DNA from 3 places in the Streptomyces sp. UH6 genome. Region 3 is predicted to be linked to each of the others. Evidence: riboswitches for the same ligand, from Rfam matches in the RefSeq annotation. Region 3 holds a riboswitch; each other region holds the start of a gene.

Region 1 (6,023 bases), on a different contig from region 3:
ACGTGATCGGCGTCATCCGCGGTGGGGCCCGCGGCTACGTCACCAAGACGATCACCGGGAACGACCTGGTCGACTCGGTCTTCCGGGTGCAGGACGGCGACGCGGTCTTCTCCCCCCGCCTGGCGGGTTTCGTCCTCGACGCCTTCGCCTCGACCGACGCCCCGCCGGTGGACGAGGACATGGACCGTCTCACGCAGCGGGAGCGGGAGGTGCTCCGGCTGATCGCGCGGGGCTACGCCTACAAGGAGATCGCCAAGCAGCTCTTCATCTCGGTGAAGACGGTGGAGTCCCATGTCTCGGCGGTCCTTCGCAAGCTCCAGCTCTCCAACCGGCACGAGCTGACCCGCTGGGCCACGGCCCGACGGCTGGTGTGAGGGAGCGCCCGCACGCGGCCGGGACGGTGCGTGCGGTGCGTGCGGTGCGTCCGGTCTGTTCGGTCCGGGCGGTCCGTCCGGTCCGGGCGGTGCCTCCGGGGCTTCCGGTGCGGACTGGTCCGCGCGGGGTGTGCGGCGCGTTCATCCGCCGGGTCCCTGTGGGCGTCCGGTCCGGCCGTCTGCCCGTCTGCCCGTCTGCCGGTCTGCGCACCCGTCCGCCTGTCCACCCGTCCTCCCATCCACCCCACCGCCCGTGTCCTGCGGTGTGTCCGGGTCGTGCGTCTGCGCGGTCCACGGGTCCGTGTGATCGCCCGTGCGGGGGTGTCCGGGAGTCGTCACACCACCCGTGTCGCTCCGGCGAAGGGCATCTCGTCGACCGGGGCGACACGGACCGGGGCGGAGGGATTGGGCGCGTGGATCATCTTGCCGTCGCCGATGTACATGCCCACGTGGGTGACCCCGGGGTAGAAGAAGACCAGGTCGCCCGGGCGGAGCTGGGACCGGGAGACACGCTGTCCCGCGCCGATCTGTGCGTAGGTGGTGCGTGGGAGGGAGACGCCCGCGGAACGGTAGGCGGCCTGGACGAGCCCTGAACAGTCGAAGGCGTCGGGGCCGGTGGCGCCCCAGACGTAGGGACTGCCCAGCTTCCGCTGCGCGTACGAGATCGCGGCGGCCGCACGGGTGTTGGGCGCGGAGACCGTGCCCGATGAGTTCTTCGCGCCGCCGGTTCCGCCGGGCCGGGCCGGTGGAGCCTCGGCGTTCCCGCCGCCGGATTCGGCGGCGAGCCGGGCGCGTTCCTCGGCGGTGAGGCGGGAGAGCAGCCGGCGGGCCTTGCCCAGCTTTCCGGTGACGGTCTTCTTGTGCCGCTGTGCCCGCTTCTGCTGGTCCTCCAGCTCCTTCAGCTCGGTCCGGGCCTCCTGGCGCACCTCGTCCAGCTCGCGGATCTGCCGTGCCACGGAGGCGACCTCGGTGGCCTGGAGGGCGCCGGCGCGCTCGGCGAGGCCGGCGTCCCGCAGGAAGCGGTCGGGGTCGGAGGAGAGCGCCAGCTGCATGGCGGGCCCGAGGCCGTTGCCGGAGCGGTACTGCGCGGCGGCGGCCGAACCCAAGGACTCGCGCGCGGTGTTCAGCTCCTCGGTCCGCCGGGCGGCCTCGTCCTGCAGCTTGCCCACCCGGCGTTCGGCGGCCTCCGTCCTTTCCCTGGCCCCGTTGTACTTCTCGGTGGCCGCCTCGGCCTCCCGGTAGAGCTGGTCGACCTCTTCCCTGACCTGCTCCGGCGTCGGCTTCGGCGCCGCGTGTCCGACTCCGTCGAGTCCCGCCGACGCCGCCGCTCCCGCGAGTACCGCGGTGAGCAGTGTGCGGGCCCTGCTGCCGCTCCGCCTGTGCTGTGGGGGCTTGCGGTGCGATGCCACGTGGAGTCCACGTCCTTCCGTACGTCCCGCCGCCGGGCGGGGGCGGTCACACATCCGGCGGTGGCCTGCACAGGGGAGGCAGGCCACCGCCGGACCTTCGGTCGGTGACCGACGCCGTCCTGGTCAGGACGACATGAGGGGAGCCGGTCACCTGGGGGAGGACGCTAATCCGGTACGTCACCGTCTGGTAACGGTTTGTGTGCAGCTGAACGCAAAGGGTCACTATGGTCCGGGGGGTAACCCAGTAGCGGTTCGGTCGTGACGGCTTGGTGCGGTGGAGTGACCGAATGTGCACTTCCGGGGCGGATGTGACGGCAGGGGTGCTACGCGACGGCCCGCCTCCGGGGTGGGAAAGCGCGGTGGCTAGGCTCCCCGGCATGGACGTACTCCTGCACATCTTCGTCGGTCTTCACATCATCGGTATCGCCGCCCTGCTCGGCGGTTTCTTCCACCAGATGAAGGCCATCGGTCAGGGCGCCGCCCGCTTCACCCCGGGCATGCTGCACGGCGCCCTCACCATGCTGGTCACCGGCATCGTCCTGGTCGGTCTCAACGAGGCACAGGGCGGCTCGGTCAACCACATCAAGATCGGCGTCAAGCTGCTGCTGCTGATCGTGATCCTCGGCCTGGTCTACGTGAAGCGGGACGAGGAGCGGGTGTCCAAGGGGCAGTTCGCCCTGGTGGGTGCGCTGACCACGGTGAACATCTTCATCGCGGTGCTGTGGAAGTGACTCGGCCGCGCTGACGCACGCGCGACGGCCCGCACGCTCGAGGCGTGCGGGCCGTCGTCGTCTTCCGCCCGGCTTCGGCTCCGACGCTGCCGAAGCCGAAGCCGAAGCCGAAGCCGAAGCGGAACCGAGGCTGAGGCGGGGTCGCCGTTTCCGGTTCCGGTTCCGGTGCCGGTCAGGCGGGGCGCACGATGCTGTGGATGGAGCCCTCGCCGTCGTAGTAGATGGACTCCTCACGGACGTACGCACCGGGCTTCGGGGCGTGGATCATCATGCCCTCGCCGATGTAGACGCCCACGTGGGTGACGTCGTCGTAGAAGAAGACCAGGTCGCCCGGCTTCGCCTCGGAGACCGGGACGGTGGTGCCGGCGTTCACCTGGTCGTAGGTGGTGCGGGGCAGGTCCACGCCGGCGGCCTTCCAGGCCGCCTGGGTCAGGCCGGAGCAGTCGTAGGAGTCCGGGCCGGTCGCGCCCCAGACGTAGGGAAGGCCGATCTGGGCCTCGGCGAACGCGACCGCCTTCTGGCCCTGCGTGGCGGAGGCGTCCGTGCCGCCTCCCGTCCCGGAGCCACCGTCCGCGCCGCTCCCGCCGCCGGCGGCCTCGTCGGCCTCCTGCTCGGCGGCCGCCTCCTGCCGGGCCTTCTCCTCGGCGGCCTGCCGACGGGCGAGCTCCTCCGCCTTCCGGCGGGCCTCCTCCTCCTTCTGCCGCTCGATCTCGGCGAGCCGCGCCTTCTCCTCGGCGGTCAGGTCGGCCAGCAGTTCCCGGGCGTCGGTCAGCTTCTTCTGGACGGTCGCCTTGCTGGTGCGCAGTTCCTCCTCGGAGGAGCTCAGCGTCTCCAGGCTCTCGGTGGCTTCCTGCCGCTTCTCGGACGTGGCGGCCTGCCGCTCCACGAAGTCGTCGACGGCATCCTTCTGCCGGCCCGTCAGGCGGTCCATCAGCTGCGCCTGGTCGAAGTAGTCCTGAGGCGCGTCGGCGAGCAGGAAGGTCGCGGTGTCGGGGAGGGCGGTGCCGGAGCGGTACTGGGCGGCGGCGTAGGAGCCGAGTCTCTCGCGGGCCTCGTTCAGCTCCTCGGTGCGCTCGGCGACGTCGTCGAGCAGCTTGTCGAGCTCCTCGCGCTGCTGCTCGCTCTGCTCCTTGGCCGAGTTGTACTTCTCGGTGGCCGCCTCGGCCTCGCGGTAGAGGGTGTCGACCTTCTTCTGGACCTCTTCGAGGCTGGGGCGGTCGGCGGGCGCGGCCTGGGCGGTCTGGGTCAGCAGGGCCACGGAGGTGAGGGCGACGGTCGCCAGCGCGGGGGTGCGTATACCCGCGAGCAGGCCCGTGGGGCGGGGTTTTCGGTGCGACGCCAAGGCGGCGACTCCTTCCGTCTCCCGCCTACCGGGTTAGCTGTCGGGTTCGGGCGGGACTTCCGGAAGGGTTGCCCTACGGTCCGGCGGGGCCGGATCGATTCACCCCAGGTGGTGCGCGCGGGTCCCCGGCTCCGGCACGGCACCGGACTCGGCGGGGGCCGCGCGGACCGGCGAGGTTCGCCGGTCGGGATCGGACGGCCCGCGCGGCACGTTAGCCAACCCGTGGTGTCCGTGTGAAGGACGGTGTGCGTTATGCCCGATACGTTTTTGTGACCTTCGTAAAAGCGTGGCCGATCGTGAGGGCGTGGCGGCGTTCGGTAGCGCAACAGCGTTTCGTGGCGCAGTGACGTTCCACGGCCAGGGGTGCTCGGGGAGCGCGGAGGTGGTGCGCCAGCGCGGTGGTCGGCGCGTGAGCGCGGAAGGTGGTGCGTGCGTACGGAAGACGGCGCGCGGAGGTGGTGCGCGGGGACGCGGAGGTGGTGCACGGGCGGTGCGGGTCCGCCCGTGGCGCGGGCCTCAGGCGGTGGTCGCGTCGGTCCCCGCCGCCCGTCCGGCCCGCCGCGCGCGCCACGCCGCGTCGAGGGAGAGCGCGCCGCCGCCGGCCAGGATCAGCGGGGTCCACGCCATCAGGTACGGGAGGTCGTTGCCGAGGTAGTACGGCTCCGCGGCCCAGCTCATCGTCAGCCACAGGCTCAGCGAGATGAGCGCGCCCCCGGTCGCCGCCATACGGGTGAGGAGGCCGAGGAGGGTGCCGAGACCGACGGCCAGCTCGCCCAGGGCGATGGCGAGGCCGAAGGCGACGGGGGCGTTCAGCCCGAGGTCGACCAGGGCGGGGACGGCGGAGACGTCGCGGACCGCGTCCATCTGCCCGCCGATGGAGCCGGGGCCGGACTCCTTCAGGAAGGCGGAGTCGGTGAGCTTGTCCAGGCCCGCGTAGAGGAAGGTGACGCCGAGGAAGACCCTCAGGGGGAGCAGCGCGAAGCGTGCGGCGGCCTCCCTCGGGCCGGACGTCCGGGTGGCGCCGGTGGTGGTGACCGCCATGACCGTGGCCGCCTTTCCCGCAGGTCGGTTTATCCGTCAACCAATTCGGGGGACAGCCTACGTGCGCCGCGGCGTGACGTCACTCGGTGATGTCGACGACCATCCGGTTGGTCTCCAGCCCCGCCGCGGTCACCACCTGCACCTCCACCCGGCCGGGCTCCACCTCGGCCGGGACCGGCACCGTCAGCACCGTGTCCGAGGGGTTGCTGAAGCCGCCGGTGACGGGGACCAGCGGAACGTGGACGTTGACCGACCCTATGCGGACGACCATCCGCGACAGCCGGTCCGCGCCCTGCGCCCCCGGGGGCACGAACCCCGCGCCACGGATCTCGATGTCGTCCCCGGTGCGGATCGGCCCGTCCAGGTCTCCGGCCTCGCGGGCCCGCACCACGGAGAGGACGACCGGGCGGCCGCCCTCCGCGTACTTGCCGGCCAGGTACGTCGCCGCGGAGACCAGCACCACCACGGCCAGCCCCCACGGCAGGTCGGGCAGCTGCTCGGGGCGGCGGGCGAGCCGGACCAGGCCGAAGACCAGCGCCACGGCGGAGATCACCACGTACTGGATGTCGGCGAAGCTGCCCCGCCCGGAGTCGTCGGTCAGCAGGTCGGCGGCGCGCGGGCGGTCGGCACGGACCTTCTGCAGCCGCTGGCCGAGCACCCGAAGGCTCACCACCCGCCGGACCAGCACCGCGATGGCACAGACCACGGCCAGCACCGTCACCATGCCCGCGCCCCGGGCGAGGTTCAGGCCCGCGATCAGCGAGTCGCGCTCCCGGTGGCCGGAGGCGGCGGCCAGCTGGCCGGCCAGGGTCAGCACGGCGAAGGCGGTGAACAGCACCCAGGCGGTGGCCACCGCGCGGGAGGTGGAGAGGCGGTTGTCCTCACCGATCACCGGGGCGAGCACGCCGCCCCGATCACGGTGGTACCAGGAGGCGGCGGACAGCGCGGCGCCCGTCACCAGGGCGGCGAGCAGTCCGGCCGAGCGCGCCGGGGTCCAGCCGGCCCCGATCGCGGTGAGCGCCTGTACCAGCAGGAGCAGCACCACCGCGCCCCACACGGCGTAGAGGGTGATCCTCCAGAGCCGGGCCAGCCAGGCCTGCCCCTCGGCGCGGCTGCGCTCGGCCAC
Region 2 (6,023 bases), on a different contig from region 3:
GTCGGTCCCGGCCAGCGCCTTGATGGTGGGCATGTCCAGGTGGTCGTAGTGGTCGTGGGAGATCACGACGACGTCCACCGGTCCCAGTGCGGCGAGCGGCGCGGGAACGGGGTGGAGCCGGCGGGGGCCGGCGAAGGTGACCGGGGAGCAGCGCTGACCCCAGACGGGGTCGAACAGCACCCGCCGGCCGTCGATCTCGGTCAGCACGGTGGAGTGGCCGAGCCAGGTGACCCGCAGTCCGTCGGCCGGCGGGGTCGCCAGGTCGGCGAGGGTGCTGGGGTGCAGGGGTATGGGCCGCGCGGGGGCGCGCAGCGCGCGGGCCTCGCGGTCGAGGAGTCCCTTGGCCAGTTCACGCCGCGAGGACGGGTCGGGGGTCGTGCGGGTGGGTCCGGCCGGGTTGCGGAAGACGCCGTCGGCGAAGTGGGGCGAGGCCTGGATGCGGGCCAGCCGCTTTCCCCGGGCCTCGGCGCCGAACGCCTCGGGGCGCAGGCCCCGCAGCAGCGACGCGCCCGCCGCGGTGACGGATCGGGAAAGGGAACCGCTGTCGCTCACAGGTGGCCTCCAGCCGCTGTGCCTGATCGGGTGTGCTCGAAGGTGCGCGTGTCCATGCTCCTACGGACGCGGACGTCGTGCGCCGCGTTGCCTCGATCCGTGCGCCCCGGGCACGCCGATCCGGCCACCGCGCGATCCACGGTGTCCCGCCGGTCCGCGGACCGGCGGGACACCGTGGTGCGGCTCAGACGGCCCTGGCGAGCCAGGACTTGAGGTCGTCGAGCGCGAGGGTGCCCTTGGCGACGACGGTGTCCCCGGAGGACCGGCCGCGCAGGCGCCGCCCGATCCACGGCACCAGGTGCCCGCGTGCCCAGTGCACGTCGTCGAGGCGGACCTCCAGGACGCCGCGCTGGGGCAGCGGCGGCCAGGGCTGCTCGGGGTCGGCGGGGACCTCGAGGCCGAGGACCTGGCCGGCGCGGAGCGCCACCCGGGTGTGCCCCTCGGCGGAGAGGTGCAGCCGGTCGTCGTCCCAGGCGCGGCGGTCCTGGACGCTGCGGAGGGACCACAGGTCCAGCACCCGGCAGTCGTAGCGGTCGGCGATGGCCCGCACGTGCCCGTTGTACGTGGCGATCTTGCCCCGGAGGTGCTTGAGCACCGGAACGCCGCGGGTGTCGAACCCGGTCGCGACGAGGACGCTGCCGGCCGCGGACGCGAGTTCGGCGACGGCCTTCTCGAAGCGGTCCGCCACGTCGTCGGGGTCGGTGCCCGGGCGGAGGATGTCGTTGCCTCCGGCGCAGATGGACACCAGGTCGGGGGCGAGGCCGCGGACCTGGGGCACCTGGTCGGCCACGATCTGGTCGAGCAGCTTTCCGCGCACGGCGAGGTTGGTGTAGCGGAAGTCGCCCTCCGGCCTGCGGTCGGCGAGGAGCACCGCGAGGCGGTCGGCCCAGCCGACGAACGTCCCGTCGGGGCCCTGGTCGCCGACGCCCTCGGTGAAGCTGTCCCCGACGGCCACGTACGACCCGACCGACCCGATCACTGTTCTGCTGTCATTCTTCGAATCGTCTGCCACATCGAGGCATCTTTCACCTTCGGATGTGAGCTACGCGACCGTAGGGAGGGGTTGACGGTGGGTGAGAAACGCCACTCGTCTTCCGTCGCCCGGGCAGGCGGCCGGACGGCACCCGGAAGGTGGCCGGACGGGGAGCGCCGAGGGCCGCACTTCCGGAAGGGAAGTGCGGCCCTCGGTTCGCGCGCAACCGCGAGGTCCCGCGGGGGTCAGCCGACGCTGACCCCGTGCGAGCGGAGGTAGCCGACCGGGTCCACGTCGGAACCGTAGTCGGGCGAGGTGCGGACCTCGAAGTGCAGGTGCGGGCCGGTCACGTTGCCGGTGGCGCCGGACAGACCGATCTGCTGGCCGACGGTGACGGTCTGGCCGGCGGAGACGGACAGCTGCGACAGGTGGGCGTACTGGGAGTACATGCCGTCCTCGTGCTGGATGACGACCTGGTTGCCGTAGGCGCCGCCGTTGCCGGCGGAGACCACGGTGCCCGCGGCGATGGACTTCAGCGGGGTGCCGGTGGGCAGGGCGAAGTCGACACCGGTGTGGTAGCCGCTGGACCACATGCTGCCGGCGGTGCGGTAGGCGGTGCCGAGGGCGGCGTCCGCGGGGGCGGTGTAGCCGCCGGCGGCGGCCGCGTCGGCGACCGTGGTCTTCGGGGCCTCGGTCTTGGGCGCGGCGGCCTTCGCCTGGGCGGGCTTGGCGGCGGCCTTCTTGCCGAGGTCGAGCTTGGTGCCGGGCTTGATCAGGCGCGGGTTGTCACCTACGACGTCGCGGTTGATCTTGTACAGCTTCTTCCAGCCGCCGGCGACCTTCTTCTTGTCGGCGATCTTCGCCAGGGAGTCGCCCTTCTTGACCTTGTAGGTCTCGGAGGCGGCCTTCTTGGCGGCGACCGGCAGGCTCTGCGCGCCCTGCTGGGGGGCGGCGTGGGCACCTGCGGCGCCGAACAGGGGCAGGCCGAGCGCCACGGCGCCCGTTCCGGCGACGGCGATGGAGCGGGTGAGGCGCTGGACGCCGGTGGGGCGGCGGTGCTTCTGATGCTTCGCGGGCATGACGTGGTCCTCTCCGTCGCCTGCGAGGTGAGCTGTCGGGTGCGGGCTGGAGATGCCCGGCCGCGCTGGGCGCGGCTTAACCCCTAGCCCGTTCCGGAGACCGGAACAGGCGTGTACCTGTGGGTCCCCCGCTCCTGCCGTACTCGGGTTACTCGGGTGAGTGTGAGAGATCCGGGCGGCGGCAGGATTCGGCGTCCGTCCGGATCGGATCGTGAACGTATGCGACCGGGGCGCAACGGGACAAGCGCGGGAAATCAACGAAGGTGCATTGTTTGTGATCACTTAAGTGCAAAACGGTCACAGAGAGTCGCCAGGACCCCCTCAAGTCGACCTCGCCGCACGCCAGTTGCCCGCCCCGCGCCGACGACGCTCGGTCACGGGTATGAGGCTGCTCACCCGGCCGCTCCCCACGACCCCTCACCGCAGGGCGAGTTGTGTTTTACGGTGACAAATCATCGTTGTGTTGAATTGTCCGTATTGCCGCATTTCTCCGTCGCGGGGCCGTGAAGGTTTCCGTCGGGGCGGCACCCTCTCTGTCCTGGGCGGTCATGTCGTATCGTCGGAGCGCACCTGCCGGTTGCCGCACCGGCGGGGCCTAGTGGGAGGAGCCCCCCGTGACGCAGCAGGTCCCGTCGACCGAGCCCCAGCTCGCCGGAGTGCGCAACTTTCGCGACGTGGGCGGGATGCCCACCCGGGACGGCCGCAAGGTGAAGCCCGGCGTGCTGTTCCGCAGCGGGCACCTGGCGAGCGCGACCGCCGAGGACGCCGCCTTCCTCGCCTCCCTGAACCTGCACACCGTCTTCGACTTCCGCAACGACGCCGACCGGAGCCTCGAGGGCCCCGACGTCTCGCTGCCCGGGGTCAGAGAGGTGCGGCTGCCGCTCTCCGACCCGGCCGACGGGGCGGAGTTCTGGAAGCGTGTCCGCCGCGGGGGTATCGACGAGCTCAGGCCCCTGCTGGGCGAGGGCCGCGCCGAGCAGCGCATGATCGCCTCCTACCGGACGACCGTCCTCACCCGCACCGGCGAGCACACGACGGTGCTGCGCGCCATGGCCGAGGAGAGCGTGCCGGCGCTGATGCACTGCTCGGCGGGCAAGGACCGGGCGGGGCTCTCGATCGCGGTCGTGCTGCTCGCACTGGGCGTGGAGCGGGACGCCATCACTGAGGACTACCTGAAGTCGGGGGCCAAGCACCGCCGCTACAAGCTGCACCGGGGCGGCGAGTCCTCCGACCCGTACACGCCGGAGATCACGGAGCTGCTGAGCCCGCTGTTCGACGCGCGGCCCGAGTACCTGGGGGCCGCCTTCGAGACCATCGAGGAGAACTGGGGCGGGGTCGACGCCTACCTGACGCAGGGCCTCGGGGTGACGCCGGAGCTGCGCGAGAGGCTGCGCGAGCGGCTCCTCGACTGAGCGGCTCCTCGACCGAGCGGCCCCTCGACCGAGCGGCTCCTCGACCGACGGAGGCCCGGTGCGGGGCCCGACCGGCTCCGCACCGGGCCCCGGGCCCGCATCCGGCTCAGTTGGCGCGGGCACCCGCCTCGAAGAGCAGCCAGATGAAACCGGCGAAGAGGTGGCCCGCCACGATGTACACGAAGAGACGGATCCAGAGGGCGCGGGGGAGCTTGTCCTCGACGTTCTTCTTGTCGGGGGTCGTCATGACGTGGGCACTCCTGACGGGGTCGGGTGGCCGGCGTTCGCCTCGGGGCCGAGGCAGAGGGCGGCCGTGGGGCTCTGCAGCAGGGTGTGGACGAACAGGAGCTCGGCTCCGTCCGGCCCGTCGGGAGCCAGGCGGTGCGGGGTGAGCGAGTCGAAGTGGGCGCCGTCCCCGGGGCCGAGCACGTGGCTCGTGTCGCCCAGGTGCAGGCGGAGGCGGCCGGTGAGGACGTGCAGCCACTCCTCGCCCGGGTGGACGCGGACCACCTGGTCCTGCGGGCCGCCGCTGCGGGGGATGCGGACCCGGAGGGCCTGCATGGCCCGGCCCGGCGCCCCCGCGTGCCAGTAGCTCCAGCCCCCGGCCCGGGTCTCCAGGGTGTCGGCGGCCCGCACCACGGCCTCGCGGTCGGGGGCGGTCTCGCCGAGCAGCTCGGAGACGGTGGTGCCAAAGACGCGGGCCAGTCCGAGGAGGACGGGCAGGGAGGGCTGGCGGTGGCCCGTCTCCAGGCGGGACAGGTGGGCCGGGGAGAGGTCCGCGGCCCGGGCGGCGGCCTCCAGCGTGAGGCCTGTGCGGTGGCGCAGCGCGCGGAGCGTGGGGGCTACGCTGGGAAGGTCTCCCGGTGGGCCGGGATCTGCGGCGGACATACCGCCATTCAGCCAGGTTTTTGCCCCAGCGGCAACTTCCTTGCCTCAGAGGCAAGAGGGGGCGGGTGCGGCCTCCGACGCCGCGGGTGAGGAGGCCCCGGCAGCGTCCGGGGGCGCCCCCGGACTCCCGTCCGGAGGCGGCCCGGCCGGCGGTTCCGTGCCGCCTAGCGGTTGGCGGCCGCCTGCTTCATCAGCCGGCGTCCGAAGTCCCACACGAGACCTCCCTGGTGGGCGTCGTCCATCACCGCCGTGAAGGCCGCGACGAAGCGGTCCACCTCCCGTTCACCGATGATCAGCGGCGGAATCAGCTTGATCACCTCGAGGTGGTCGCCGGAGACCTGGGTGAGGATCCGGTGCCGGTGCAGCAGCGGCGCCACCACCATCTGGGCGAAGAGCCCCTTCCGTGCCGCCTGCAGCATCGCCCACCTCCCGCGCAGTTTCAGCGAGCGGGGGCGGCCGAACTCGATGCCGATCATCAGGCCCCGCCCCCGCACGTCGGCGAGCATCTCGTACCTGTCGGTGAGCGCCGCCAGCCGTGACCGCAGCAGCTCCCCCGTGGCCCTCGCGCCGGCGACGACCTGGTCGTCCTCGATCACCGAGAGGACCGCGAGTCCCGCGGCCATCGCCTGCGCGTTGGAGCCGAAGCTCGCGGAGTGGACCAGCACGCGGTCCATGGAGGAGTAGACCTTCTTGAAGATCCAGTCCCTGCCCAGCGTCGCCCCCACCGGCACGTAGCCGCCCGAGAGCGCCTTCGCCACGCACACCAGGTCGGGTTCCACGCCCTCCTCGTGCTGGTAGGCGTAGAAGTCGCCGGTGCGCCCCAGCCCGGTCTGCACCTCGTCGGCGATCAGCAGCGCCTTGTGCCGGCGGAGGAGCTCCTGCGCCGCGCGCAGGTAGCCGGGCGGCGCCTCGTGCACGCCCTTGCCCTGGACGGGTTCCACGATCAGCGCGGCCACGTCGCCCCGCGCCAGTTCGCGTTCCAGCGCGGTGAGGTCGCCCAGCGCGACGGCGGTGTCCGGCAGGAGCGGGCCGAAGCCGTCCCGGAAGCCCTTCTCCCCGTTGACGGACAGGGAGCCGGCGGTCAGTCCGTGGAAGGCGTGGTCGCAGTGGAGGACGCGG
Region 3 (6,023 bases):
TCCACCCTGAACCTGCTCTCGCGCGGCCGGGTCTCCCTCTTCGCCATCGACGAGGCGCACTGCGTGGCCCAGTGGGGCCACGACTTCCGCCCCGACTATCTGGCCCTGTCGGTGCTGGGTGAACGCTGGCCGGACGTGCCGCGGATCGCCCTGACCGCGACGGCCACCCGCGCCACCCACCAGGAGATCACCCGCCGCCTCGGCCTGGACTCGGCGCGGCACTTCGTCGCCGGCTTCGACCGCCCCAACATCCAGTACCGGATCGTGCCCAAGGCGGAGCCGAAGAAGCAGCTGCTGGCCTTCCTGCGCGAGGAGCACCGGGGCGACGCCGGGATCGTCTACTGCCTCTCCCGGAACTCCGTGGAGAAGACCGCCGAGTTCCTCCGCGCCAACGGCGTCGAGGCGGTGCCGTACCACGCGGGCCTCGACGCGGCCACCCGCGCCGCCCACCAGTCCCGGTTCCTGCGCGAGGAGGGCCTGGTGGTCGTCGCCACCATCGCCTTCGGCATGGGGATCGACAAGCCGGACGTGCGGTTCGTGGCCCATCTGGACCTGCCGAAGTCGGTGGAGGGCTACTACCAGGAGACCGGCCGCGCGGGGCGCGACGGGCTGCCGTCGACGGCGTGGATGACGTACGGGCTCAACGATGTCGTCCAGCTGCGGAAGATGATCCTCTCGGGCGAGGGCGACGAGGCCTTCCGCCGGCGCGCCCAGGCCCATCTGGACGCGATGCTGGCCCTCTGCGAGACCGTCCGGTGCCGCCGGGGCCAGCTGCTGGCCTACTTCGGCCAGGAGGCGGCCGAGGAGGCGTGCGGCAACTGCGACACCTGCCTCACCCCGCCGGAGACCTGGGACGCCACCGTAGCCGCGCAGAAGGTGCTCTCCACGGTGGTCCGGCTCGACCGGGAGCGGCGGCAGAAGTTCGGCGCGACCCAGATCATCGACATCCTGCTCGGCAAGCGCACGGCCAAGGTGATCCAGTTCGACCACGACCAGCTGTCCGTGTTCGGCATCGGCGAGGACCTCGCCGAGGGCGAGTGGCGCGGTGTGGTCCGGCAGCTGCTGGCACAGGGCCTGCTCTCCGTGGAGGGCGAGTACGGCACGCTGGTGCTGACCGAGGGCAGCGCCGCCGTGCTGCGCGGCGAGCGTCCGGTGCCGATGCGCAAGGAGCCCAGGAAGGCGCCCTCCGCCCGCGGCGAGCGCAAGGCGAAGGCCGCCGCGGCCGTGGCCGAGCTGCCCGAGGAGCTCCAGCCGGTCTTCGAGGCGCTGCGCGCCTGGCGCGGGGAGCGCGCCCGGGAGCAGGGCGTCCCCGCCTACGTGATCTTCCACGACGCGACCCTGCGGGAGATCGCCGCGGCCCGCCCCACCTCGGTGGACGAGCTGCGCGGGATCAGCGGCATCGGCGAGAAGAAGCTGGCCACGCACGGCGAGAGCGTCGTCGGACTCCTGGCGTCGCTCGACGACGCCTGAGCGCGGGGCACCGCGTCGACGAGGTGAGCGCGGGTGCACGCCGCGGTGCCTGAACACGGGGGCGCCTCTCCGGGCACTCCGAGCACGCCGAGCACGGGGGCATGCCCACCACTCCCGGGCGCGGGAGCAGCCCCTCGGTGCCTGAGCACGGGCAGACCGCGACGCACGAGCACCGGGCCCACGTCGGTGCCGGTGCACGGGGCTGCGTCTCCGGACGCCCCAGCACGTCGGGGCCTCTCCGGCGCCTGAGCACCGGCTACGGCCCCCGGCGGCCGGGGGGAATCACCCCGGATCGCGCTCACATGAGACGATCAGCGCCCTATTGCACACATCCGGTCGGCGTGTCAACCCGTCACAGGGGCGCTCCGGATCGTCCGTATTCTCTGATCATGCCCGCACCCGCCGCCTATGCGCCCCCTTCCCGTGCGCTCCCCGCGTACGCCCTCATCGCCACGGACCTGGACGGCACGCTCCTGCGTGACGACGACACCGTCTCCCCCCGCACCCGCGCGGCACTGGGAGGCGCCGCCCGGGCGGGTGCCCGGCATCTGGTGGTGACGGGGCGCCCCGCGCCGCGGGTACGCGACCTGCTCGCCGGGATCGGCGGCGGTTTCGCGGTGTGCGGGCAGGGCGCGCAGCTCTACGACGCGGACCGGGACCGTCTGGTGTGGTCGATGACGCTGGACCGCGAGCTGGCGGAGACCGCCATCGGCAAGATCGAGGCCGAGGTGGGCCAGGTGTACGCGGCCGTCGACCAGGACGGCGCCAACGGGCTCACCCTGATCGAGCCCGGCTACCGGATGGCCCGCCCCACCCTCCCCGCCGTGCGGGTGGACCGCCGGGACGCCCTGTGGGAGCGGCCGATCACCAAGGTGCTGCTCTGCCACCCCGAGCTGACCGACGACGAGCTGACGGCGGTGGCCGCCGCGGCCGTCGGGTCGCTGGCGACGGTGACGATGTCGGGGCCGGGCACCGTGGAGCTGCAGCCGCACGGCATCACCAAGGCGACCGGCCTGGCCATGGCGGCGTCCCGGCTCGGCCTCGGCCCCGAGGACGCCATCGCCTTCGGCGACATGCCGAACGACGTGCCCATGTTCCGCTGGGCGGCCCGCGGGGTGGCCATGGCCAACGCCCACCCCGAGCTGAAGGCGGTCGCCGACGAGGTCACCACGACGAACGAGGACGACGGCGTGGCCGTCGTCCTCGAGCGCCTGTTCCCCTGAGGGAGCCGGTCAGTACGCGCTGTTCACGTTGTCGATCGAGCCGTAGCGGTCGGCAGCGTAGTTGCACGCGGCGGCGATGTTGGCGACCGGGTCGAACGGCGAGGACCCGGTGCCCTCCACGTGGTACTCGTCGAAGGTGGGGTCGATCACCTGGAGCAGGCCCTTGGACGGGATGCCGTTGACGGCGTTGATGTCCCAGTCGTTGATGGCCAGCGGGTTGCCCGAGGACTCGCGCATCACATTGCGGTGGATGCCCTCGTAGGTGCCCGGGATGTCGTGCTTCTCCATGACGTCCAGGGCCTCGTTGATCCACGCGTCCAGGTTCTCCGGCGTCGCGGCGAGCTGGGTGACCTTGTTGCCGGCGGCGGCCGCGGTGTCCTTGGCGGCGGCCGGGGCGTCCTTGGCCGCGGCCGCGGTGTCCTTGGCGGCGGCCGGGGTCTCGGCGGCCCAGGCGCCGGTCGCGCCCGCGATCGGGGCGGCGACGACGGCCGCGGCGACGGCAAGGACGGACGCGGTACGGGTGAAGCGGGTCATGGTTGATCCTTTCCGGCGCCTGCGAGGTGAGCTGTCGGGTTCGGGCCAGAAAGGCTGCCCGGCCCGTCGCCCTGGTCGGGCGACAGGCTTCACCCCGAGCCGTCCGGAAGCGTGCTCCGGGCCGGCGGCGTACCTGGGTCCCCCGCTCCTGCCGTCATGGAATGGGTGTGTGGTGACCGGACGGCGGCAGGACTCGGCGTTCCACCCGGCTGGCCCGAAACGTACGTGAGAGCGGATGTCCGAAACAAGTACGAAAGTCACTGGATCACGCTGGTTGATCATGATTGCGGGTGATTTGCGCCCCACGAGCGCACCGCCATCGACCCTCAACTTCTCCCGATAGAGGGCGAGTTCGCCGTATCCACCCCCGCACGTCCGCGCTCCGCCCCTGTGGCTCACTTCACGGATCGGTCGATGCCCACCCAAAGGGATGGAATGTGCACCAGCTCACTCAACCCACCGAAACCGGACAGGGCATCTCCCGGCCATCTGGCGGGTGGGGGCTGTCGGTGATCGAAACCTGACCGGATACGCTGAGTGGGGTGATGGCAATGACCTATCGACAAACCGTGTAACCGTCAGCACACACCAGCAGACAGGAGACCCCTCGTGACCGTGGTCGGGCCGTTCGGGCTGAGGGTTCGGGACCAGGCGCTGGAGGCCGCCGTCCAGGCGGGCATGGCGGCCGTCGAGGAAGGTCTGCTCGAAGCCACCAAGAGCGAGGTCCCGTTCATCACGGAGGCCGCGCAGCACCTCGTGAAGGCCGGCGGCAAGCGGTTCCGCCCGCTGCTCGTCACGCTCGCCGCACAGTTCGGTGACCCTGAGGCGCCGGGGATCGTCCCGTCGGCGGTGGTCGTCGAGCTCACCCACCTCGCCACGCTGTACCACGACGACGTGATGGACGAGGCCGAGGTGCGCCGCGGCGTGCCCAGCGCCAACAGCCGCTGGGGCAACTCGGTGGCCGTCCTCACCGGCGACTTCCTCTTCGCCCGCGCCTCGCACATCCTGGCCGACCTCGGCCCGGAGGCGGTGCGGGTGCAGGCCGAGGCGTTCGAGCGGCTGGTCACGGGCCAGATCCTGGAGACCGCCGGCCCCTCCGACGGGCGCTCCCCCATCGACCACTACCTCGACGTGCTGGCCGGCAAGACCGGCTCGCTGGTGGCCGTCGCCTGCCGGTTCGGCGCGATGATGTCCGGCGCCGACGACCAGGTCGTGGACGTGCTCACGCAGTACGGCGAGCGGCTCGGCGTGGCCTTCCAGCTCGCCGACGACGTCCTGGACATCGCCTCCGACTCCTCCGACTCCGGCAAGACCCCCGGGACCGACCTGCGCGAGGGCATCGCCACGCTGCCCGTGCTGCGCCTGCGCGAGCGGGTGGAGCGGCTGGGGCGGGCGGAGGACGCCGAGCTGTGCGAGCTGCTCGACTCCGACCTGACGGACGAGGCGCGCCTCGCCGAGGCGGTGGCCCGGCTGCGGGCCCACCCCGCCCTGGAGGACGCCCGGGCGGACACCGTCCGCTACGCCCAGGAGGCCCGGTCTGCGCTCACTCCGCTGCCGGAGTGCGAGGCCAAGACCGCCCTCGTGCACCTGTGCGACGCCGTGGTGCACCGCGCGGGCTGACCCGCCACCGCCGCGGCCGCCGCGCGACCCGCGTACGCCGAAGGCCCGGCCCCCGAGGGGGCCGGGCCTTCGGCGTACGTGCGGGAACCCGCCGGTGCGGGCCCGGTCAGCGGACGAACACGCCCGCCGAGTTCGCCAGGTCCAGGAAGTACTGCGGGGCCACACCCAGCACCACCGTCACCGCGGCACCCACCGCGATCGCGGTGGTCGTCAGCGGCGACGGCACCGCCACCGTGGGCCCCTCCGGCTTGGGCTCGCTGAAGAACATCAGGACGATCACCCGGATGTAGAAGAACGCCGCGACCGCCGAGGACAGCACGCCGACCACCACCAGCGGTGCCGCGCCGCCCTCCGCCGCCGCCTTGAAGACGGCGAACTTGCCCGCGAACCCGGAGGTCAGCGGAATGCCCGCGAAGGCCAGCAGGAAGACCGCGAACACCGCCGCCACCAGCGGCGAACGCCGCCCGAGACCCGCCCACTTGGACAGGTGGGTGGCCTCGCCGCCCGCGTCGCGCACCAGCGTCACCACGGCGAACGCGCCCACCGTGACGAAGGAGTAGGCGGCCAGGTAGAAGAGGACCGAGGAGATCCCCTCCCGCCGCGTCGCGATCACACCGGCCAGGATGAACCCGGCGTGCGCGATCGACGAGTAGGCCAGCAGCCGCTTGATGTCGGTCTGGGTGATGGCGACGATCGCGCCGATCACCATGGTGACCGCGGCCACCGCCCACATCACCGGCCGCCAGTCCCAGCGCAGCCCCGGCAGCACCACGTACAGCAGCCGCAGCAGCGCGCCGAAGGCCGCCACCTTGGTGGCCGACGCCATGAAACCGGTGACCGGGGTGGGCGCGCCCTGGTAGACGTCCGGCGTCCACATGTGGAACGGCACCGCGCCCACCTTGAAGAGCAGGCCCATCGTCACCAGCGCCGCCCCGATGAGCAGCAGCACGTCGTTGCCCATCGTCCCGGCGAGCGCCGGGCTGACCTCCTGCACCGTGCCCTCGACGACCTGCGCGATCCGGCCGTAGTTGACCGAGCCGGCGTAGCCGTAGAGCAGCGCGATGCCGAACAGGGTGAACGCCGAGGCGAAGGCGCCCAGCAGGAAGTACTTGACCGCGGCCTCCTGCGACAGCAGCCGCTTGCGGCGGGCCAGCGCGCACAGCAGGTACAGCGGGA

The links. Region 3 has a riboswitch for cyclic di-AMP ahead of HW445_RS34360 (transglycosylase SLT domain-containing protein). Riboswitches for the same ligand answer to the same signal wherever they lie in the genome.
Region 1: linked by a shared signal. The riboswitch ahead of HW445_RS04405 (C40 family peptidase) and the one ahead of HW445_RS34360 (transglycosylase SLT domain-containing protein) in region 3 are both predicted to bind cyclic di-AMP.
Region 2: linked by a shared signal. The riboswitch ahead of HW445_RS11640 (M23 family metallopeptidase) and the one ahead of HW445_RS34360 (transglycosylase SLT domain-containing protein) in region 3 are both predicted to bind cyclic di-AMP.

The regions. Positions count from the first base shown of each region.
Region 1 covers NZ_JACADT010000031.1:11,424-17,446, forward strand. The annotation lists gene HW445_RS04390 (response regulator transcription factor) at 1-374, shown strand, start outside; gene HW445_RS04395 (C40 family peptidase) at 710-1,783, opposite strand; gene HW445_RS04400 (hypothetical protein) at 2,161-2,514, shown strand; gene HW445_RS04405 (C40 family peptidase) at 2,687-3,856, opposite strand; cyclic di-AMP (ydaO/yuaA leader) riboswitch at 3,863-4,020, opposite strand; gene HW445_RS04410 (DoxX family membrane protein) at 4,373-4,897, opposite strand; partial or broken gene HW445_RS04415 (hypothetical protein) at 4,977-6,023, opposite strand, start outside.
Region 2 covers NZ_JACADT010000171.1:1,716-7,738, reverse strand. The annotation lists partial or broken gene HW445_RS11650 (MBL fold metallo-hydrolase) at 1-501, opposite strand, end outside; gene HW445_RS11645 (SGNH/GDSL hydrolase family protein) at 737-1,528, opposite strand; gene HW445_RS11640 (M23 family metallopeptidase) at 1,771-2,604, opposite strand; cyclic di-AMP (ydaO/yuaA leader) riboswitch at 2,609-2,773, opposite strand; gene HW445_RS11635 (tyrosine-protein phosphatase) at 3,219-4,016, shown strand; gene HW445_RS11630 (DUF6126 family protein) at 4,123-4,263, opposite strand; gene HW445_RS11625 (helix-turn-helix domain-containing protein) at 4,260-4,904, opposite strand; gene HW445_RS11620 (aspartate aminotransferase family protein) at 5,069-6,023, opposite strand, start outside.
Region 3 covers NZ_JACADT010000048.1:7,518-13,540, reverse strand. The annotation lists gene recQ (DNA helicase RecQ) at 1-1,470, shown strand, start outside; gene HW445_RS05725 (HAD family hydrolase) at 1,860-2,693, shown strand; gene HW445_RS34360 (transglycosylase SLT domain-containing protein) at 2,703-3,227, opposite strand; cyclic di-AMP (ydaO/yuaA leader) riboswitch at 3,231-3,405, opposite strand; gene HW445_RS05715 (polyprenyl synthetase family protein) at 3,837-4,847, shown strand; gene nuoN (NADH-quinone oxidoreductase subunit NuoN) at 4,954-6,023, opposite strand, start outside.